Regions from separate parts of the Photobacterium sp. TY1-4 genome, predicted to be linked through region 1. Evidence: predicted binding sites of a transcription regulator. Region 1 holds the regulator's gene; the other holds the start of a gene.
What was found. Region 1 encodes MetJ, which represses methionine synthesis genes. Its sites were predicted from a motif close to TTAGACNTNTANANGTCTAA; they were not measured.
Positions count from the first base shown of each region.

Region 2: a site for MetJ is predicted at 3,379-3,398, ahead of NH461_RS21255 (MetQ/NlpA family ABC transporter substrate-binding protein). Genes of this name have one in related genera too.

Region 1 covers NZ_CP099734.1:224,035-235,893, reverse strand. Annotated here, with positions in the region: gene argC (N-acetyl-gamma-glutamyl-phosphate reductase) at 1-250, opposite strand, end outside; gene ppc (phosphoenolpyruvate carboxylase) at 801-3,431, shown strand; gene NH461_RS01090 (PadR family transcriptional regulator) at 3,872-4,441, shown strand; gene metF (methylenetetrahydrofolate reductase) at 4,646-5,548, opposite strand; gene NH461_RS01080 (bifunctional aspartate kinase/homoserine dehydrogenase II) at 5,855-8,272, opposite strand; gene NH461_RS01075 (O-succinylhomoserine (thiol)-lyase) at 8,269-9,438, opposite strand; gene metJ (met regulon transcriptional regulator MetJ) at 9,623-9,940, shown strand; gene NH461_RS01065 (malic enzyme-like NAD(P)-binding protein) at 10,009-11,259, opposite strand; gene rpmE (50S ribosomal protein L31) at 11,562-11,774, opposite strand.
Region 2 covers NZ_CP099735.1:994,190-1,006,048, forward strand. Annotated here, with positions in the region: gene NH461_RS21235 (TIM-barrel domain-containing protein) at 1-1,329, opposite strand, end outside; gene NH461_RS21240 (GNAT family N-acetyltransferase) at 1,503-1,976, opposite strand; gene NH461_RS21245 (GNAT family N-acetyltransferase) at 1,978-2,436, opposite strand; gene NH461_RS21250 (histidine phosphatase family protein) at 2,546-3,151, opposite strand; gene NH461_RS21255 (MetQ/NlpA family ABC transporter substrate-binding protein) at 3,429-4,235, shown strand; gene dgcA (N-acetyl-D-Glu racemase DgcA) at 4,348-5,316, opposite strand; gene dgcN (N-acetyltransferase DgcN) at 5,316-6,326, opposite strand; gene NH461_RS21270 (LysR family transcriptional regulator) at 6,434-7,324, opposite strand; gene NH461_RS21275 (methyl-accepting chemotaxis protein) at 7,393-8,706, opposite strand; gene NH461_RS21280 (DUF2867 domain-containing protein) at 9,089-9,580, opposite strand; gene NH461_RS21285 (hypothetical protein) at 9,595-9,975, opposite strand; gene NH461_RS21290 (ABC1 kinase family protein) at 9,968-11,272, opposite strand; gene NH461_RS21295 (TetR/AcrR family transcriptional regulator) at 11,269-11,859, opposite strand, start outside.

The DNA.
Region 1 (11,859 bases):
CTTCATGGGCCGTGGCCAGCAGGACGATGTCGGCTTGCGCAGCAACCGCCTGCGGGTCGGCCAAAGGCTGGAGCGGCAGATCGACGATCCCTTTCAACTGACCATGCAACTGACTGATGGGCTTGTGGGCATCCTGGCTCCCGGCGGAAACAAACAGGCCGGCCAGATGCAACTGGGGATGGCGAGCCACCATGCCGGCCAGCTCTGCGCCGGTATAGCCGCTGGCACCGATAATAAAGGTGTTCAACATAACTGATTCCGTATTTTTGACTTTCAGGGATTTTAGTACTGTGCTGTGAAACAGCCGTGACGGGGTGCAAGCGCACCAGGCGATGAGACTTAGCGTCGTCGGAGGGAAAGTGAATTGTGAATGCTCGCCTGGCTCATGTTAACAACTTCCTACAATCATTGTTGCTTTTGCGGCTCTCCGAGCGTTTGCATATCTCAGGAGCCCATAAATTCCGAGTTAAATTTTTATTCATTAACTTTGCATTTGTATGTTTACCGATTCAGCCCACGTCTGTCAACCACAGCGTTAAAAAAAGTAGCAATTTCATCCGGCGCGGTCAGATTGCCTGCTATAACCTTACGGGACAGGAACTTCCCCCAGCGGCACCCATCCTGTGGAGTATTTACGAAAGTTTTTTACAGTATGGTTGGCTGATCATGACAAATATCAAACTCATGGCATTTAACTGGCCCGAAAAGTGATCAAAGTTGACCTTTGACCGGGATCACAGATAGATTGTCGGGTAGAGACGAGTAAATTGGATGTAACAAAATTACGAGATGGATACGCTATGAACGAACTGTACAGCGCGTTAAGAAGTAACGTCAGTATGCTTGGCCACCTGCTGGGCAACACCATTAAAGAAGCCCACGGTGAGCCGCTTCTCGACAAAGTCGAGACCATACGCAAGCTCTCGAAATCCGCCCGTGGCGGCAACCAGGCCGATCGCGAAAAACTGATCGATGAGCTGCAGAATCTGCCCGACGACCAGTTGCTGCCGGTTGCCCGGGCCTTCAGCCAGTTCCTCAACCTGACCAATATTGCCGAGCAGTATCATACGGTCTCTCGTCATTGCGAAGCCCATGTGTGCAATCCCGATGCCATTGATGATCTGTTTGCCAAGCTCAATCAGCAGCAAGTCAGCCAGCTGGACTCCGTCCAGGCTGTACGCGATCTGAATATTGAGCTGGTGCTGACCGCCCACCCGACGGAAATTGCCCGCCGTACCATGATCCACAAACTGGTCCAGATCAATAAGTGCCTCTCAAAGCTGGAGCTGAGCGAGCTATCGCACAGCGAGCGCCAGCGGGTAGAGCAGCGTCTGGAACAATTGATCGCCCAGGCCTGGCACTCCGATGTGATCCGCCAGCAGCGTCCAACGCCGCTCGACGAAGCCAAATGGGGCTTCGCAGTGGTTGAGAATTCACTGTGGCAAGCGGTACCGGAATTTCTGCGCCAGTTCGACGAAAAGCTGACGAACCATCTCGGCGAAGGGCTGCCGATGGATGCCGCACCGGTAAAGTTCTCTTCCTGGATGGGCGGCGATCGCGACGGCAACCCATTCGTGACCGCGAAAGTCACCCGTGAAGTACTGCTGCTATCGCGCTGGAAAGCCGCCGACCTGTACCTCGGCGATATTCAGGAGCTGGTCAGTGAACTGTCGATGGTCAAATGCAACGACCAGGTCCGTGAACTAGCTGGTGAAGAGCACGAACCGTACCGGGCGATCCTCAAAGGCCTGCGCACCAAACTGACCGAGACCCGGGATGTCCTGGATGCCCGCATTAAAGGCCAAAATGCCCCGAGCACCCCGATCCTTGAGGACGTCAACGAGCTGTGGGAGCCACTCTATGCCTGTTACCAGTCGCTGCACGAATGCGACATGGGGATCATTGCCGACGGTCTGCTGCTGGACGTTCTGCGCCGGATCAAATGTTTCGGCATTCACCTGGTCCGTCTCGACATCCGCCAGGAGAGCACCCGCCACTCGGATGTGATTTCCGAACTGACCCGCTATCTGGGCCTGGGGGATTACGATCAATGGAGCGAGCAGGACAAGGTCGCCTTCCTGGTCCGCGAGCTGTCTTCCAAACGTCCGCTGCTGCCGCGCAACTGGCAGCCGTCGGACAACGTGCAGGAAGTCATCGACACCTGCCGGATTATTGCCGAACAACCCCGCGAAGCGCTGGGTGCCTACGTGATTTCCATGGCCCGCACGGCCTCGGATGTTCTCGCCGTCCACCTGCTGCTGCAGGAAGCCGGCTGCCCGTTCCGGATGGATGTCTGCCCGCTGTTCGAAACCCTCGACGATCTCAATAACGCCGAGTCGGTGATCAGCCAGCTGATGAACATTGACTGGTACCGCGGCTTTATCCAGAACCACCAGATGGTGATGATTGGCTACTCGGATTCTGCCAAAGATGCCGGGGTCATGGCGGCCGGCTGGGCCCAGTACCGGGCAATGGAAGCCCTGGTCAACGTATGCGAGGAAGCCGGAGTGGAACTGACCCTGTTCCACGGCCGTGGCGGCTCCCTTGGCCGCGGCGGCGCACCCGCCCATGCTGCCCTGCTGTCGCAACCGCCACGCAGCCTCAAAGGCGGCCTGCGCGTGACCGAGCAGGGTGAGATGATCCGCTTCAAGCTGGGACTACCGGAAGTGGCCGTCAGCAGCCTGACCCTGTACGCCAGTGCGATCCTCGAAGCCAACCTGCTGCCGCCACCGGCACCGAAGCAGGACTGGCGCGAGCTGATGGATGTGTTGTCGGAGATCTCCTGCGACGCCTATCGCGCCATCGTACGCGGCAATCCGGATTTCGTGCCGTACTTCAGGGCCGCCACGCCGGAGTTGGAGCTCGGCAAACTGCCGCTCGGCTCGCGTCCGTCAAAGCGCAACCCGAAAGGCGGTGTGGAAAGCCTGCGCGCCATCCCGTGGATTTTCGCCTGGAGCCAGAACCGCCTGCTGTTGCCGGCCTGGCTAGGTGCCGGGGAAGCAATTCAGTACTCGATTGATAAAGGCCATGCCAAGCAGCTGGAAGAGATGTGCCGCGAGTGGCCATTCTTCTCCACCCGCTTGGGGATGCTGGAAATGGTGTACACCAAAACCAATATCGAAATTGCCGAGTATTATGATCGCCGCCTGACCGACCAGCGCCTGTGGCCGCTGGGTGAGCAACTGCGCTCGCAGCTGCAACAGGATATCAAGGCAGTGCTGACAGTCGAAAACAGCGCCCACCTGATGGAGCAGAACCCGTGGGGTGCGGAGTCCATCCGCCTGCGGAATATCTACGTTGAACCCCTGAACATGCTGCAGGCCGAGCTGCTGTACCGGACCCGCCAGCAGGAGACCCCGTCGCCGATCCTGGAAGAGGCCTTGATGATCACCATCGCCGGGATTGCCACCGGGATGCGCAACACCGGCTAATCCGGCCCGTTGCATCCCGCATCTATTCAGGCCACCGCCCGGCGCGGTGGCCTGTTATTTTCATCCCCCGCACCACAGCCCGGCGCTTTTCCGGGTCTTCCCACCGAAATAAGTTTTTCGTTCCATGACTCAATAATGAGACGAAATGTAACTGAGCGCATAGTCTACAGTAATTGCATGCACTGTGAACAAAGGTGAATCTAAAAGGATTGCAGTGCATCTTAAACCTTAAGATATAGACAAACGTCACAAGATGAACAATTAGCCGTGACTAAAAATGGTTATTATCACAATTCAGTGTCGATAAAGATCATATTGATGTGTATGCTACGTGATCCCGATCAGGCACTGCAACAAGACGATTATAACGGACGCCAAAGAGCGACGAGTAACGTGACCTGATTGTTTTTATATTTGTAGTATTTTAACGGATAGAAGAGATGTCACTACCACATGTAATTTTGACGGTGCTGAGCAGTCGCGACGCAACCGGTTACGATATCACCAAAGAATTTTCACATAGCATCGGCTACTTCTGGAAGGCCAGCCATCAGCAAGTGTACCGCGAGCTGAACAAGATGGCCTCCAACGACCAGGTCACCTGTAAGCTGGAGCCGCAGGAAGGCAAGCCGGACCGCAAAGTTTACTCCATTACGGATCTGGGCCGTCAGGCACTGTTCGAGTGGTTTCAGGAGCCTGCACGCAACCCAACCATTCGTGATGAGTTTTCCGCCAAGCTATTGGTGTGCGGCGTGTACAACTCCGTCCCGATGCAGCAGCAGCTGGAGGCTCTGATTGAAGAGTCTCATACCCTGATGAACCATTACCACGAGCTGGAAAAAGTTCACTTCGGCGATTACAAGAACATGGATCGCCAGTCTCGTCTGGATCGCCTGACGCTGCGCCGCGGTATCCATAACCGCCAGGCCTGGATTGACTGGGCAGAAGAGGTGCTGGCTGAGCTGAAAGACATGGACAGCGACAGCAGCAAGGTCGCCCTGAACGACTAAGCCGGATGCCGGGAGAACCCCGCATGTGATATAAAAAAAGCCGCAATCGCGGCTTTTTTTATTCCTTGGACCCTGTGATGACTTACCCTTGCGTTGGCTTTGGCTTTGGCCGCTTTGAACCGAGAAGGCTATCACATCCGCAAAGACCATCGCATCCGCAAAGGCCATCGCAGCAACATCGAGCCCTGAATGACCTCAGACGATTCAGGCCGGCTGCACCTGCACCGGACGCACGCCCAGCGTGTGACAGATGGCGTACGTCAGCTCGGCCCGGTTCAGGGTATAGAAATGGAAGTCCTTCACCCCTTCGCGGCTCAGCACCCGCACCAGGTCAATCGCATTGCTCGCGCCCACCATCTGGCGGCTCAGCAAGTCATCATCCAGACCTTCATACTGCTTCTCCAGCCAGTTCGGGATTTTGACATTGTTGGCCAGGGCAAAACGCTTGGCCTGCTTCATGTTCGACACCGGCAGGATCCCCGGAACAATCTCGACATCGATCCCGGCGGCCACACAGCGGTCCCGGAAACGCAGGTAGCTCTCGACATCAAAGAAGAACTGGGTGATCGCCCGGCTGGCGCCGGCGTCGACTTTGCGCTTGAGGTTGATCAGATCCGCCTGGGCACTTTTGGCTTCCGGATGCACTTCCGGGTACGCCGCGACGGAGATATCAAAGTCCGCTACTTCACGCAGCAGTTTGACCAGATCCACCGCATACATATCCGGCTTCACCCCTTTCTCCGGCAGATCCCCGCGCAGGGCGACAATATCGCGAATACCGTTGTTCCAGTAATCCCGGGCAATGGCACGCAGCTCATCACGGGTCGCATCAATGCAGGTCAGGTGCGGGGCAGCGACCAGGCCGGTCTGCTCTTTGATATCTTTGATAATGGAGTGGGTGCGGTCCCGCTCACCGGAGTTCGCACCGTAAGTCACCGACACAAACTTCGGCTTGAGATTTTTCAGACGGTGGATCGACTCCCACAGCGTCTGCTCCATTTGCGCAGAGCTCGGCGGAAAAAATTCAAATGACACATTGATGTTCCCATTCAGATCGGCAATGTTCTGATTCAGCGTGTCAAAATGGCTTGCGTATGAATACCCCATAATTTTTTCCTTCTGCTCCGGCCCCGGCCGCGGTCCTAATCCGTGATGACGTCAAATAACCGTTTAGACGTCTATATGTCTACAGAATGTCTTGTAACCAATTTCTTGTCAACCTGCCCATCATGAAATTTATTCAACTTGATCGTGCACGATCTTCATCTATCGGCAACCCGGCTAAAACACAAAAGCCCGCAGTCTGCGGGCTTTTGAATTCCAGGGAGAGGTTACCGCCAGCAAGACAAGTATAGGCGGCAATTTTCACTGCTCCGGTAGGAAAAAACAGGATCGGATGCAAATACGCACTCGCTATAACAGGGCCGCCAGACGGTTGATATCTGACAACAGCGCCCCGGCGGTCACATCCCGACCGGCCCCCGGCCCGCGGATCACCAGCGGATTATCCCGGTACCAACGACTTTCAATCGCGAAGATGTTGTCGCACGGCAACAAGTTGGCCAGCGCATGTTCCGGCGGCAGGGCCTCAACGCCAACCACCGCCCGGCCCTGCTTATCCAGCCGCGCCACGTAGCGCAGCACCAGGCCCTCTTTCTGGGCTTTTGCCAGGCGCTTGGCCAGCCGTTGGTCCAGCACTTCCCCCTGCTCAAAGAAACCGTCTAGGCTCAGCGATGCGAGCGCTTCCGGGACCAGGGATTCTACCCGGACCTGCTCCGGCTCCAGCTTCAACCCGGATTCGCGGGCCAGGATCACCAACTTGCGCATGACATCGCTGCCATCGAGATCATGGCGCGGATCCGGTTCCGTCAGTCCCTGCTGCCAGGCCAACTCAATCAGCTGGGAGAACGGCACACTGCCGTCATACTGCTGGAACAGCCAGGACAAGGTACCGGAGAAAATCCCCGACAGGGCCAGGATTTCATCCCCGCTCTCCAACAGATCGCGTACCGTGTGGTTCACCGGCAGTCCCGCCCCGACCGTGGCGTTATACAGCCAGTGCCGGGCGCTTTTGGCAAAAGCATCCTGCACCGCATGATACTGCGACCCCGACGCCGAACCAGCCACCTTGTTGGCTGAGATCAAATGCAGGCCGATCTCCGCAATTTGCGGATATTTCGCCGCCAGTGACGCACTGGCGGTGACGTCCAGCACCACCACATCATCATACGGATGGTTGGCCAGGGCCTGGAACAACTCCCCTTCACCATACGCAACGGCTTCATCTTCAAACGCCGTCAACGCCCGCGCCGGATCGATGCCCTGAAAATCAATCCAGTGGCGGTCGCTCCCGGCCACACCAATCAGGGTAAAACTCTTGCCGTGACGTTTTTCCAGATTGGCCTGCTCTTCCTGGAACAGTTCCAGCCAGCGGCTGCCGATGTTGCCTTTGCCGCACAGCACCAGGCCAATGCGCTTCTGGGCCTGGAACAGGCTCTGGTGGATCTGGCCAATCAGCGCCCGGGTATCGACCCGGCGCAGCACCGCCACCAGGCTGAGCCCCTGCTCCGATTCACTGATAAATTCCACCGGCTGGTTCTTGAGCTGATGCGAAAAGCCGTAGCAATGGACCGGGTTGCCGATCACCCCGGCACCCACAGCCGCGACCATGGCAAAGCCTTCCCGCAGACGCAGCTCGGCGGTGATCCCGCTGTCCTGCAGCGAGCCCAGCACCCCGTTGACCACTTCCCGGGTATAGGCGAGCCGGATCCGGCCCTTGTCGGCTTCGACACTCTGCGCCAGCGGCGGCAGTTGGATCCGTTGCAGCAACCTGGCCAGCTCAGCCTGGATCGGGGCCAGATCATGCGAACGGGCAATGTCGAGCTCAATCAGGCAGACATCATCAAGCGAGGTGATAATTTTCGCACCGCGCCCGGAGGCCAGCACCCGCTCAACCCGGGTCGAACCCGCTTCCGGCTGATGGCTGCAACGCAGAGACAAATCAATTGCGCTCTGAGCCACCGGCTGCAGCGTGCGGCTGTGCAGCACCGGCGCTGCCAGACGGGCCAGCTCGCTGGCTTCATCGAGCCGCAGCAACGGCAACAGGCAGGCATCGGCGACTAATCGCGGATCGGCACTGTACACCCCGGCCACATCGCTCCAAATCGTCACCCGTGCCACTTCCGCCAAAGCGCCGATCACCGTCGCAGAATAATCCGAGCCGTTGCGACCCAGCAGCACGGTTTCACCGGCTGCGTTGCGGGCCATAAATCCGGTGATCACAATCCGGTGCCGGCTGTGCTGGGCCAGCTCAGCCGTCAGCAGCGGCCAGGACAGGGCGCGATCGACTTCCGGTTGCGCGGCCCGCTCGGCCCGCAAGAACGTCCGGGAATCCAGATGGGTCGCCGGCATCGCCTGCTGCGCCAGCAACGCAGCAAGCAACCGGGCAGACCACAGCTCGCCATGCCCAAGCACCGCGGCCACCGCCGCTTCCGTCAAATCCGGACCGCTGAGCTTGGCCAGCGTACTCAGCTCCAGGTGGAGCTGGGTTTGCAGCTCATCCGCAGCCGGGCCGGTCACGAGCTCGCTGATCAGCGCCTGCTGAAACGCCCGCAGTTCCTGCAACGCCTCATGGGCCTGTCGGCCATCTTTTCGCAGCAACTCGACCCAGGCGATCAATTGGTTGGTGGTCTTGCCGGCGGCGGAAACCACAATCAAATCTTCAGGACCGGCATATTCACCGATGATCTCGGCCACCCGGCGATAACACGCCGGATCGGCCAGGCTGCTGCCGCCAAATTTGTGGAGCTGTCGTGCTGTCGGCTGGCTCATTCCGTCACCTCCGCTGCCAGGGCAAACGCCTGCGCCAAATCGGCAATCAAATCATCGGCATCTTCCAGTCCCACGGACAACCGGAGCAGGGACGGCTTAATGCCCGCTTCGGCCTGCGCTGCATCCGACATCGCCCGGTGGGTCATGCTGGCCGGATGGCAGATCAGGCTTTCGGTCCCGCCGAGGGACTCCGCCAGAGAAAAGCATTGCAGCTGGCGGACAAACGATTCCAGCTGCGCCTGACTGCCGGCCATTTCAAAACTGAGCATAGCGCCAAATCCCTGCTGTTGCTTGAGGGCAATCGCATGGCCCGGATGTTCGGGCTGACTCGGGTGATAGATTTGCCCGACCAGCGGCTGGCTTTGCAGGTAAGTGAGGATCCGGGCGCTGTTCTCTTCGTGCAGCTTCATCCGGGGGGCCAGGGTCCGCAGTCCGCGCAGCGTGAGGTATGCATCAAACGGCGCCCCGGTGGCACCGATACAGTTGGCCCACCAAGCCAGGGTTTCCGCCTGCTCCGATGCTTTGGCAATCAGCACCCCGCCGAGCACGTCGGAATGACCGTTAATGTACTTGGTGGTCGAATGGACGACAAAATCCGCGCCCAGGGCGATCGGCTGTTGCAGGATCGGGGACAGGAAAGTGTTGTCCACCGCGACCAGCGCCCCGGTCTGGTGCGCCTGTTCGCACACCGCGGCGATATCGACCACCCGCAGCAACGGGTTGGATGGTGTTTCCACCCAGACCAGTTTGGGCTGCTTGGCCAGTGCCGCTGCCAGCGCGGCCGGATCGGTCTGATCGACAAAACAGACCTGAAAATCCCCTTTCTCAGCCCGGGTATGGAACAGGCGGTAGGTGCCGCCGTAGCAGTCATGCGGAGCCACCACCAAATCATCCGGCCCCAGCAGGGCAGTGACCAGCAAGTTAATCGCCGCCGTACCGCAGTTGGTCACCACGGCCCCGGCGCCCCCTTCCAGCGCAGCCAGCGCTTCAGCCAAGGTATTGCGGGTCGGGTTGCCCGAGCGGGAATAGTCAAACTGCGGTACTTCCCCCAGTTGTGAGAAGCTATAAGTCGAAGTAAGGTAGATAGGCGGCACCACCGCATTATATTGGGTGTCCGATTCGATCCCGGTGCGGACGGCAACGGTCGCTCGCTTCTTGTCACTCATATTTACTTTCCTTGTCTGAGGGCTGGCCCTGCGGTGAAGAACGGATGAGCACCAACATTAGCCATAATCCATAAAGACGTCAACACTTCTGGACGTCTATATGTCTTTGCTTGTGGCGGTAAATCCCGCTAAAATTCACCCATCATCTAATTTATTCAATCCAATATCGCTGAGAAGGTAGAAAATGGCAGAGTGGAATGGCGAGTACATCAGCCCATACGCGGAACACGGTAAGAAAAACGAGCAAGTCAAAAAAATTACCGTTTCGATTCCATTGAAGGTACTGAAAATCCTGACTGACGAGCGTACCCGCCGTCAGATCAACAACCTGCGTCACGCCACCAACAGTGAGCTGCTGTGTGAGGCATTCCTGCATGCCTACACCGGCCAGCCCCTGCCTACCGACGATGACATCCGCAAAGACCGCCCGGATGATCTGCCGGCCGAGGCCAAAGCCCTGATGGACGAGATGGGCATCAAGTACGAAGACATCAACGAGTAATCGCTGCTTTTCTGCCGCCAGAGACAAAAAAACCAGCCCGTGGGCTGGTTTTTTCCTATCCGACTGAATTATTTATCAGCCATGTAATTGACCGGCATGTCGATCCGGGCAACACCGGATTCAACCGCAGCCACCGCCACGGCTTTGGCCACGCGCGGCAGCAGACGCGGATCCATTGGTTTCGGAATAATGTATTCCGGACCGAAGGCCAGGCTGTCCACGCCAGCCGCTTTAAGCACTTCTGCCGGGACCGGCTCTTTGGCCAGTTCACGGATCGCCTTCACGGCTGCCAGTTTCATCTCGTCATTAATCGCACTGGCGCGCACGTCCAGGGCACCGCGGAAGATGAACGGGAAGCACAGTACGTTGTTGACCTGGTTCGGATAGTCCGAACGGCCGGTGCCCATGATCAAATCGTCACGCACGGCATGCGCCAGCGCCGGCTTGATTTCCGGATCCGGGTTAGAACACGCAAAGACCACCGGCTTGTCCGCCATCAGCTTCAGGGCTTCCGGTGACAGCAGATCCGGACCGGATACGCCGACAAAAATGTCTGCGCCTTCGATCACGTCTTCCAGCGTGCGCTTGTCGGTATTGTTGGCAAACAGCTGCTTGTATTCGTTGATGTCGTCACGGCGGGTATGGATCACGCCCTTACGATCCAGCATGTAGATCTTCTCACGCTGTGCACCGCACTTGATCAGTAGTTCCATACAGGCCACGGCAGCCGCACCGGCACCCAGACAGACGATCACGGCTTCGCTGATCTCTTTGCCTTGCAGTTCCAGGGCATTGAGCATCCCGGCCGCAGTCACGATCGCGGTGCCGTGCTGATCATCGTGGAATACCGGCACCTGGCAACGCTCGATCAGACGCTTTTCAATTTCAAAGCAGTCCGGCGCTTTAATGTCTTCTAGGTTGATGCCGCCGAATGTATCGGCGATGTTGGCCACAGTATCAACAAACTCGTCGATCGTGCGGTGTTTCACTTCGATATCAATCGAGTCCAGGCCGGCAAAGCGCTTGAACAGCAGCGCCTTCCCTTCCATCACCGGCTTGGATGCCAGCGGGCCCAGGTTGCCCAGGCCAAGGATCGCGGTGCCGTTACTGATCACCGCCACCATATTGCCTTTGGCGGTGTATTTGTAAACATTGTCAGCGTTTTGGGCAATTTCACGCACCGGCTCAGCCACACCCGGGCTGTAAGCAAGGGCAAGGTCTTCAACAGTATCAGCAGGCTTGGAGAGCTCTACGGCAATTTTGCCTGGTACAGGGTAAGCATGGTAATGAAGCGCTTGTTGGCGAAAGTCTTCAGACATAGTGTTTCAGATCCTGAAAGAAAATGAGGTTCAGTTGGGTAGTGGGAGATAAATCATATGCTATAGCGGTAGAAAATCCTAGCCGGGCCCGGCTGGTCGAGCCAATAATCTCCCACTGCTGTAGTCAGGTATCGCGAATTTATGATCCGCATACCGTAAAATGGGTGGAAATCGTCGCACTGGCCTGTAAACATCCCGGATCCGTCCGGCAATCGCGGCAGAATAGACTAAATTGCGCGCAGGCTGCGGGAAAACAAAAAGGGGACGCCTGGCGTCCCCTTTTGTCGGAATTCTGCTGGCAATTACTTGCTAGACAGCGCACCGAAACGCTTGTTGAACTTGTCGATACGACCACCGGTGCTCACTTGACGCTGCTTACCAGTGTAGAATGGGTGACACTTGTCACAGACATCCAGGTTGATGTCTTTGCCCAGAGTTGACTTGAATACGAACGCGTTGCCGCAAGAACATTTCGCGTTTACTTCTGCGTATTCTGGGTGGATACCTTGTTTCATGGGATAACCTCAATAGTAAGGCCGTGTCGCTCTCCCGATCCAAAGCCGGGCACCACACGTCGTTAATAACAATAGGTGTAATGGG
Region 2 (11,859 bases), on a different replicon from region 1:
ATAGCACGAGTAAGCGCGATAGTCTTCCGGCTCGCCCAAATCGGTCCAGTGACCGAGGATCCCCAAATCAACAATATTCGGTTTACGGACATGATCATGCCACCAGGCAGCACCGGTCGTATTTGACCAGTCGATCATCCCGCTCACCCCGAACCAGTTATTAAACTCGGTAAAGTTATTCGAGCCGCAGTCCTTGGCGAAACCGTTTTGTGCTGCCATGCCGTTGTAATTTTCGCCGTGATAATTGCCCTGCTTCGAGACATAAGACTCTTCAATCGTGATCAGCCCAATCCCATTCTGTTTCAGGCTGGCGACTTTGGCTGCCGGGTTCGGGAAGGCTTGCTCATCAAAGCGCAAATCCCCCATCGGGTTGGCTTCACTATTGTTCTGCCAGGCGTGCTTAAAGCCAAACCAGGCCACATCGAGCAAGGCACCATCAATCGGAAAATGGTGCTGACGCAGCGTCTGGATGGTCTCATCCAACTCACTCCAGTTATCAAACGAGAACTCAGAAATCCACAGCCCCAGCGCTTTTTTCGGCGGTACCGGCGGCCGGCCGACCAGCTCCATGAAATCACGGCGCAGATCCGGCAAGTCAGGACCACTCATGTAATACAGGTTGGTCTCTGGCGCAGTCTTGTTACGAATTTCCCACCAAGGCTTCGACAGATCAAAACTGTTTTTAAGCTTGGAATCGAGCATCAGGGCATAGTTCATTTGCTCACCGACCGCATAGAGCACCGGAAACTGCAAGCGCGGTGTGGTCGCGCCGGCATAGGCGCCATCGGTATAAGTGATACTGCTGAACGTATTGCCGCGATCATCCGGGGTCCCGAAGCCCCCGGTTCCCAGCCACTCACCGTTCACCTGAGCACCTCGGTTCGGGTCAATCGGCGCGAACGTCTGACCCAAGCCATACACCGAATGGATCCCTAAATTTTGCACCGATGCCCCGTGCCAGGTTTGATCATAAATTGCCGGACAGATCGTGGCACTTTGCTGGTTGTTGTGTTGTAACTCGACCACACTGAGGCAGCCATTCTCCCGATCGATACGGACACTCAGCGCCTGGGTCCGAAATCCGTCCGCATTGGGTTCGTATAAGGCGGGACCGGTATAGTCCGTTTTAAAGACCATTTCGGTATGGGGGATCGCCGTGCTCCCTTGCGTATTCTGGTGATGACGGAAAGAGATGTGGATCAGATCATCATCCAGCACCTCCACCACCGTACTGGAGGGACCGTAATTCACGATATAAGGCGCAGGGACATCGGCGTAGCAGCTCCCGGAGCCCAATAAGATACAAACAGCGATTAGCTTTTTCTTCATTGGCTTCATCCATTGATATGAACAATTACTCATTTAAAATCGCGCGTATTTTGTGTGCAATCAGTTCAGTATCAATCCTCCCCAGCCCTACGCCCCCCGAGGAAATTTAAAACCTTTTGTTAAATTTGTGCTCCAGTTGGTGTTTTGTACGGGTCGTAGGAAAGAGACGGGGGCTATACTTGCTCCTGCTCCGTTAATTTCAACTTAAACCCTTCGTGCGTGGCGACAAATCCCAGCTTCTCGTAAAAACGCAACGCATCCGGACGCTGCTTGTCTGAGGTGAGCTGAACCAACTGGCAGCCTTTCTCTTGCGCCTGACCAATCGCATACTGAAACATCTGCTCACCCAGGCCCTGACCACGGTAATCGGCGTGGATCCGAACGCCTTCAATCAGGCACCGCCAGGAGCCGATGTGGGTGAGATATGGAATGAAAGTCAGCTGCAACATCCCCACCACCTGGTCTTGGATTTCTGCGACCATCAATTGGTTATTGGGATCCGCCTGAATGGCCTCGAACGCCTGAAGATACTTGGCATTTAACGGCAAAGTTCCGTCTTCACGTTGTGAACCGAGTGCATCATCCTGCAGCATCAATACTAAAGTTTCGAGATCATCTTTCGTTGCTACTCTAAATTGAATATCCAAATCATCTTCCTTCATCATGTGGTCGTTTCACCACAAACCCTTTTTCAATCCCCGCCTGAAAACCCACTTTTTCATACAAACGGTGCGCGGCAACTCGATCTTCTCCGGACAGGAGCATCACTTTATAGCAACCCTGCTCCCAGGCCAGTGACAGCGCCTTTTCGAGCACTTTATGGCTCAGACCGCGACGGCGGTAATCCTGTCCGGTGATCACATGTTCGATCACACCGAACGGCCGGCCGGCATTGGTCACGGTGGGGATAACCCCAAGCTGGCAGGTGGATGCCAGTTGCCCGTCGACTTCAGCGACCACCAACTGAATCGAAGGATTGGCCTGAATTTCATCCCAGCTCGATGCCAGCGCCTGCTCACTGACCACGGGATCGTGCCCCCGCAGCTCTCGGTAAAGCGCCAGCACACCACGCAAATCTTCCTTCCGGGACACTCGAATCACTTCCATGTTCACCTTGCTCCTGAATTAACAATTTTCTCTGCAAAGCACGGCATCAGCACCTGCTGTTGCCCATGTCGCCCCATCCCGCCGCCAATCACACTCGGCAGCGCAGGCATTACCCATTGAGCAAACAAACGGCGCGATTTTGAAATAAATCATCCGCTTCCAGGATCGACACGCTGCCCGGATTCACCTTAAATGCAATATAGCCCATGCTTTCAATATCAATCTGTTGAAATGCCGCAATCACGAAGGTCGCCGCAAAACCATGCGTCACAATTAACGCATCACCCGGCTGCTGCATGATCTCTTGAACACACGCAACGATCCGCGCTGCAAATTCCCGACGAGACTCCGCACCGTCACAGATCCGGTGATCCAGCCGCTCCCCCGTCGAACTCACAGGCTGCATGATCGCCTCATGCGCGGCTTGATCCATCCCTTCGTGACGGCCAAACGACATCTCCCGCAATCTGGCGTCATACCGCACATCCAACGCCAACCCGGCAACCAACGCCTCCGTTGTCTGTACCGCGCGCTTGAGGTCGGAGGAATAAACTTGCAGCTTTTCAAGCTCAAAACCATGCGCTTTGATTTTCTCGCCTAAACGAGCGGCCTGAGCGCGCCCGGGCTCCGTCAGTTCCGAATCAAACCAGCCGCCCACCTGACCATTCACAGAATGAGTCGCTTGCGTGTGCGTCACTAAACAAATTCTTTTCATCGCTTCCTTCTCCTGAGTTGGCGGGGTTGCATGTCATGACTGACGGCTGCCAATCCGTCGGATCTCTGCCATAACCCGGGTAATGTAATGAAATCAGGATGAAAATGCTGCACATTTTTGAGTCATCACGACCCAGCCCAGGCTCATGACGCCTGTGCCCCGAGCCTGAATCTTGCCCTGAGAAATAAATGAAATAATCAGTTGCATAATCTCATACAATACGTAGGATAGAAATCCAGACGTCCAAACGTCCTTTAGCGTCCACACGGAGGATATGATGCAAAAGAATAAGAAAGTCAGTCAGTGGTTGCTCGGTGCAGCATTGGTGCTGGGATTAACCGGCTGCGGCCAACAAGAAGAAGCAGTATTAAAAGTCGGCGCAACCGTCGGCCCGCATGCCCAGGTGGTGGAAGCTGTTGCCCGGGAAGCCGAAAAACAAGGATTAAAAGTGGAAGTGATCGAGTTTTCGGATTACATCACACCCAATGCGGCACTTGCAGACGGCAGCCTGGATCTCAACAGCTACCAGCATCTACCCTTTTTACAAACATACAATGCCAACAACGGCAGTCATTTAGTTTCTATGGGTGAGTCGATTCTGATGCGAATGGGGATCTATTCCAAAACCTTCAATAGCCTCGCCGAATTGCCGGATCATGCACGCATTGCCATTCCGAACGATCCGACGAACGGCGGACGCGGCTTGCTGCTGTTGGCCGATGCCAATCTCATCACGCTCAAACCGGGTGTCGGCCACAAAGCGACGCTGAGCGATATCGTTGAGAACCCGAAGCAGCTTGAGATCATTGAAATTGAAGCGGCCCAATTGCCGAGAAGCCTCGAGGACGTAGATGCTGCCGCCATTACGATGAACTACATCATGTCATCGGGCCTGGATCCGAAAGAATTTGGCCTTTATCTGGAGCCGAAAGATGCAGCGCTGGCCGTGATGGTCGTGGCCGCACGCGAAGCCGATAAAAACAATGCCGATTATCAAAAGTTTGTAAAAATCTACCAGTCACAGCCGGTCCGTGACTTTATCCAGCAGACGTTCAACGGCACCATCGAGCCTGCTTTCCAATAACAAAGCCGGCTCCGTCAATTACCGTGACCCCGGCCACCAGCCGTGCTTGACAGTCACGTGAGTGTCCACAGCAAACGCCCACCCCGGTGCATCACGTCAGGGCGGGCGTTGTTCAGAGATATAACTGGCCGTCCCGGTAAGTCAGTGCTTCCGGACCGGTTTCGCCAATGAGCACTGGGCCGTCGAGATCGACCACCGCGGCATCCTGGGCAATAGGCAGGGCAGCCCTCATCGCCAGGGATGTGCCGAGCATACACCCGACCATCACTGATAATCCATCCTGCCGCGCGGCGGCTTTGAGCGCCAGCGCTTCGGTCAGTCCGCCGGTTTTATCCAGCTTAATGTTGATCATTTCATAGCGGCCGCGAACATGCGCCAAATCCGCCCGGGTATGGCAACTCTCATCGGCACACACCGGAATCCGGTGGTCAAAGTGGCCCAAGGCATCATCATCCCCGGCCGGCAGAGGCTGTTCAATCATCGCAACCGCCAGCGGCGCGAGCGCCTCAAACAGCGCAGGAAGATCCATCCCCGTCCAGGCTTCATTGGCATCTAAGACAATCCTTGCATCCGGCGCGACATCCCGGACTGCGGCAACCCGGCTCACGATATGTTCCGCATCCAGCTTTACTTTCAGCAAGGATGCCCCCTGTGCGACATAGTCCCGCGCTTGTCGGGCCATTTCCTGCGGCGTCCCGATGGAAACCGTCATTGCCGTTTCCAGCGCAGGCTGCAACTGAAAATAAGGCGACGGGAACTGACTGTTACATTGCTGGGCGATGAGCGACCACAGGGCGCAATCAAGCGCATTCCGGGCTGCCCCGGCCGGCAACAGGGTTTGCAGCGCCACTTTGGCCTGCTGCGCCGACAACGCTGCCAACATCGGGAGCACCTGTTCGATTTGCGCCAGCACAGATGCGGTGTCCTCGCCATATCGGGCATAAGGTGTACATTCGGCTTCAACCGAGTGCCCCCCGTCAGTGATTGTCACCCGCACAATATCCAGGTGGGTTCGGGCGCCCCGGGCAATGCGAAAGGGTTTGGCAAACGGGATATGTTCGGGCTTTGCTTGGATCTGCATCAGGCACCTCGGTCAACCAGCTGTTGAATGATATTGTCGACGCCAAAGCGCACCGGATCTGTAACCGGAAGCTGATACTGCTCACGCCACTGCTCACATACAACCTTCGCTTCTTCGGTGGAGATCGCCGAGGTATTGAGGCAGATCCCGACAAATTCAGCTGCTGGATTGGTCAGTTTCGCAGCCTGAATATTTGCGGCCAGCACCGCCGAAATCTCTGGCATCGGCATGTGCGGTAAATGACGGATATGTGACCGACCCAGCTCATGGCACAGCACCAAGGCATCGGGCTGCGCGCCATGCAACAGCCCCAGGCTCACCCCGGCAAAAGATGGATTGAACAATGAGCCCTGGCCTTCAATCACATCCCACACATGCGAGTCAAAATCCGGACTAAGCGTTTCCACGGCCCCGGAGATAAAATCCGCCACCACGGCATCGACCGAAATCCCCTGCCCCTGGATCAAGATACCCGTCTGGCCGGTGGCTTTGAACCGGGCCGACAGACCGGCTTGCGTCAGGGCTTGTTCAAGTGCCAGCGCGGTATACATTTTCCCGACCGAGCAATCACTGCCCACCGTCAGCAAGCGCTTTCCTGCACGCTTTTGTCCTGTGCCCACCGCCAGCGGGGCAACGTAGTGCCGGACGTCAAACAACTGCACCTGATGCTGCTCGGCCAGCGCACTGAGGCCGGGGATATCACGCAAGCGCTGATGCATGCCCGAAGCAATGTGAAAGCCCATCGCCACCGCCTCTTTCAGCACCTGCTGCCAGGCTGTCGGGATCACCCCGCCGGCGTTGGCAGTGCCGATCACCAGCGTTTGAGCCCCCTGGTTTTTCGCATCCGCCAACGACAGATCCGGCAGCGACAGGGAGACCGTCTGCGCCGTTAAACGAAGCTGGCCGACACAACTCTCCGGGCGCCAGTGCAGAATACCGCGCGCTGTTTTCGCCGATAACGGGTCGGTCACATCCCCGAGAAACAGTAAATAAGGTTGAGGAATTTGCATCAGTGTCCATCCATGTATTCAAGTGATGTCATTAATCTAAGCACCTGAGATGAAAAGGACGAATACTTTGCTATTGGACAGGTATAGCTTGAGGTTATAGCTCGAAATTATAGATCGATATTACAGCTGTGCTTTAGCGTCGCTTCGAACAACCGGCAGGCTGCCGAGGGGGGGTGATGAATCGCGCTGTACACCGAAACCTGTACCGGTACTGCAGGCGAGAGCTCAGCCACCGTCAGCTGAGGGTTATCACGGTGCCCTTGCGCCGTCCAGGGATCAACCAGCGCAATGCCGAGGCCGAGTTTGGCCAGCTCCACCGCCGCGCTATAGCTCCGCACCGCCAGTGCGTAGTGATATTCCGGATCAAGGGCATGGATCATATGATCGAGAATCGCCCCCAGCGGATCCCGGGTATCTAGGCCGATAATATTCACCCCGGACTGCACCACAGCTTCCAGAGTAATTGGCTCCGGCGACAGGTCGAGCAGCGCAACGGGCGCAACAGCCTGAACCCGTCCGGATGTCAGCACACTACAATTCAGGCCGGGCGGACAGTCATCCCCAAAAGCCACGGCAATATCGAGTTCATGACGAAGTAACCCCTGGCTCAACTCGTCTTTATTGCCGGTGATCAGCTCTATCGACATGTTGCCTTGCCGGCTCAGTACCGCGATCACCGGCGGCAGCATCGTACTGGCCAGAATAGGCGGCGCACCAATACGAAGGTGCTGTGCACCGCGGGCAACCTTTTGCGTCAGGGAGCGAAACTGGCCCAGCTGCTGATAGATTTTTTCCGCTTCAGGCAGCAGCGCCAGGGCTTCCTGAGTCGGGATCAGGCGCCCCTTCACCCGCTCAAACAGCGCGAATCCGAGCTGTTGCTCGGTATGGGCCAGCACCCGGGTCACATTGGGCTGGGAAACATACAAGCTACGGGCGGCTCCGGAGACTGTACCCGCTTTCATTACCGCGTAAAAGACTTCCAGTTGCCTGAGATTCACCCGCTTTCCTCCCTGAAATTACCGGTTGCGCGGTGATCGTATCGCGCTGTTCTTTTCGCGCTGATCGTTTAGAGCTGCTTGGCGAAGCTGCCCACAGCATCATCAACTTTTTGCGCGCCCATCCGGATATCCCGCATCACCTGACCGGCTTCTTTCGACAACTCCAGTGCTTCTGAAGCCTGGGCCAAGCCCTGCTCGATCATCTGCACGGCATTTTCTGTCAGCTTGAGGTTCTCCGAGACCACCGCCATGATTTCTTCCGTGGTCTGGCTGGTTCTCGAAGCCAGCAAACGGACCTCATCCGCAACCACGGCAAACCCTCGTCCTTGCTCACCGGCCCGGGCCGCCTCAATCGCCGCGTTCAGCGCCAGTAAGTTGGTCTGGTTGGCAATCCCGTCGATACTGCTGACCAGTTCGTTGATTTTTTGCGATTGCGCATTCAACGCCTGGATCCCTTCGTTCGCATCAGCCATCTGGCTGGCCAGCTCTCCCATCTTGCCGATGGTTGATTCAATGACCTGGTTCCCCTGCGTGGTTTGCTCACCGGTTGTCGCCGACACTTCGTGTGCAATCTCTGCCGCTTCCGCAATCGCGATTTCACGGTTAATCTGTTCCGTGATCACCGTGGCAAACTTCACCACTTTATACAGATCGCCGTTGGCATCATAAATCGGGTTATAAGTCGCTTCCAGCCATACAGTATGACCGTAACTGTCAATTCGCTTGAAGCGATCGGACACAAACTCCCCCCGGCCCAGTTTCTGCCAAAAGGCCGTATATTCCGGCGAATGAACTTCCGAATGCTCACAGAACATGCGATGATGTTTACCGATGATTTCCGATTTTTTATAGCCCATGGAGGTCAGGAAATTCTGATTGGCTTCCAGAATGACGCCTTCGAGACTGAATTCAATCACGGCAGTCGAGCGGTGCAGCGCCTTGATTAAATCTTCCTGCTCACGTGAGGCTTTAATCGTTCGGGTCAGCTCAGACGCATAGATCAGGAAATGGTTGATCCCACCTTTCGGCGCCTGGATCGGCTGTAGAATTGATCTCAGCCAGGCGGCTTCCCCGTCACCTTTGTCTAGTTCCAACGCCCCGTTCCAGTGCTTCCCTTGCTTCACTGCGTCCGACATCAGTTTAAAATGCGGTGTACTGCGGGAAGACTCCGGCACCAGTGCCGTAATGTGGCGTCCTTTAACCGCATCCGCACGCAACTTCATCTCATCCTGAAAGCGCGCATTCACCGACACGACGTGGCCGTCCGTATCGAGTGTCACCCGAAGCATATCCGCTTCTAAACTTTCTTTGACTTGTAATAAGGCGTGTAAATCTTCTTTAAGCCTTTGATTTTCTTGTTGTACCGATTTATTAAAAAACATAAATCGCATTTCCCTTAGCTGGCAGGTGGAAGTTTGTGGTTCAAAGTGGGGCCTAAACTTGCCTTCGGTACACTACTGACATCACATTCGAAGGGCGTTCAGCGGGCCTGCTTTCATGTCAACTGTGCAGGCAGGTGCCTAGTGTAAAGGACTCCGTCGAAACTGCACGTTTTTATGTCGTCTGGCGATAACATTTTGACACAAAGGTCAACAGAATGCATATAAACACTGACATAATCATCCAGAAAAACATCAAACCGGACGATAGCTAGCGAGTGCCCGCCCCATCGATATCAACCCTCACACATAACAAAGAATTCCTAAATGGGATAACCCAGCTCATCCAACCAACCTGCCAGCCCCCCAAAAGGGCCCCACTCGGCTAAAATGCCCCTTTTTTCTTCGCCTGTCGGAGCATACTTTTGACAATCATGCGGTGAAACGGCTCGATCACCGTGATATAGGCCCGACCCAGGGTATTGTGCATCTCAACTTTGGTGGTAACGGTCAGGGTTGCACTCGCGGTATCCTTCAGCACCGAAATTCTGAAATCCAGATGACGGTCATTTTCCCCGAGCAGTACCTCGTGCGCTGTTTTCTCATACACCTTAAAAATACCGATGCGCTCTTGTAACACCTGCTCCCCGTCGTTCATCGGCCCGGTTTTCAGGCCAAACGGCGTCACCAGTAGGTTACGCAGTCCCATCAAGGCTTTAATCCAATCCTGCTGACCCTCGGTGAACAACTTGTAGGTGATATCCCAGACATCCTGATCGGGATCATTCAACTCAACTTCATACGCATCGGCAAATTGCGCCTTGGGAAGCGTATGTTCGAGCAACGGTGACATTGGCACAGCAACAGTTTTGATCATGATGGCATCCTCTTTTATATAGAGCCCAGAAATCCAAATACGCCGATGGGGAGCAGCAGTATCCACTGCGGCAAACGTACCCACGCGCGCTTGATCTTGAGAGATCGGCCAACGGCCAGAAAGACCAAGCCAAACAGAATAAATTGACCAGAAAGCATCCGAACGGATAAAGCATCGCCCGGAACATAGGCGCTGAACAGAAGCCAGGCCGCGGAAGCAAACAGCAACACGGTCACCATATGCCAGCAGGCATAAAAGGTTCCCTTTACGCTGTCATCCATCCGGGTACTGAGAAACGGCAGTACCGGATGGAAATGCCCGGCAATCAAATGCAAAAAAGCCGTGAATAAGGCAATCGCACCCGAAATAAACAGATACAGATTCAAATCAGACATTCGCTTGCTCCTCAAATAAGGTATCGATCTCAAACCGGACACACGCGCCGGCTCGCTGACACAGTTGCAGATAACCGTAATAGACGCGCTCCAGAAACAGCACCTCCTTGCTCGGATTCACCGGAAACTCACTGTATTTATGCGCGTCCACGGCCAGCGACACCCCTTGCGCCATATAACTCGGATGGGCAGAAAAATCGAAAGACGCCGGGGCCAGCAGTTGATGCTGCCACGCCAGATACTCAATGAAGAGTGCGTTGTTCTTCATCTTTTCCGGCTCTCCCTGATGATTCATATACAGGCGGTTGAAATAATCAATGACCTGCTCAATGTCTTGCGTCTTATAGGCTTTCAACAGCGCCACAAACGCCCCAGCAGTGTCGGGATCAACCGGGACGGTACAACCGAAATCCAGCACCACCAACCGATTGTCCTTATCGATCAGGAAGTTCCCAATATTCGGGTCGGCGTGCAGCATGCCGTAACGGGAAATCGAGGTAAAAAACAGGTCGCACAGTGCCTGGCAGACGGCATTGCGTGCTGAGATCGGCGGGTCGGTCTCCAGCCATTCATCAATATGCAAACCAGCGACATAGGGCGAGCTCATCACGCGCTTTGAGGAATAGGCGGCAATGGGCGGCAAGACGCGCAAGTTCGCAATATCACAACCGGCATAGAAGTCTGCCTGCCGCTGGAACTCCAGCTCATAGTCAGTCTCCTCCATCAGCCGCAGCTCAATTTCCGGCAACATCTGTTCGAATTGAAAACGAGATGGGACCGCCTTGAGCAAGACTGACAGCGTCGCGATGTCGGCGTGGATACTCTCGGCAATTCCCGGGTATTGCACCTTCACCGCCAGCAAGTTGCCGTTGCGGTCTTCGGCCCGGTGAACCTGACCTAAACTTGCGGCGGCAAAGGGCGTGTAATCAAACACTGCAAACAGCTTTTCCGGCGGACAGCCAAACTGGCTCATGAATACTTTTCTCACTACGGCGCGGTTGAGCCCGGGCGCGCGATAACAGGCCTTATTGAGTGCCTCCCGGTAGGCTTTCGGGACCAGGCTATTTTCCAAGGCCAGCATTTGCGCCGCTTTCAACGCCGTGCCTTTTAAGCGGCCCAAGGCAGAAAAGATAATCTCGGCCTGCTCAGCGTCAGTCTGTTGGGTATTCAGCTTGCTCCCCCGAGGCGACAGTAGCGATTGCGTCCGGTTTTTGACCGCATTCGCCCCCAGTTTGACCGCAGTACCGGCCACAATGGCATTACGATGGATTTTACTGGTCGGAACCTTGCTCATCATTCGGCCCTTTTCCCGGTTAACCCCCGCAGCTGACCCATTTGCTTCGCCATCAGCTCAAATCCTGAAAACATATGCTGGCGCAAAAGAAACGACGCCATTTGCCCGGCTTTGCTCAGCACACCGCTGGCGAGTAAAGAAATACCAAAGTTCAGGCTCAGATCGAGCAGTTGCGTGGTATTGGTAAAATCTTCCGAATCATCCTTGAGCCAGTACATCACCATGCCGAGGTAGTAATCCCAAAACAGGGACGGAATGAACTCGTGCAGGCTTTCTTCTTCGAGCGCTCCCTGCGTATAAGCCTGAGACAGATAGAGCCTGATTTGATCACTGAGCTGCGATTTAATCGGCGAGACATGGCCGAATTTGGCCAAAGGCGTGAGAAAAGTCATCTCAAAGGCTTCCTGAACAAACTCACGATACGGCAGCATCTGGGTCAGGTTGGTTTCTATGAGCAGTTGGATTTTCTCTTGCAGTGAATAACTTTCAATATCCTCAATGGATTGCAGTTCTTCAACCGACTTTTTCACCTGATCCGCAAAGTAGCCGTACAGCAAACTTTCTTTGTTCGGAAAGTAGTTATAAATCGT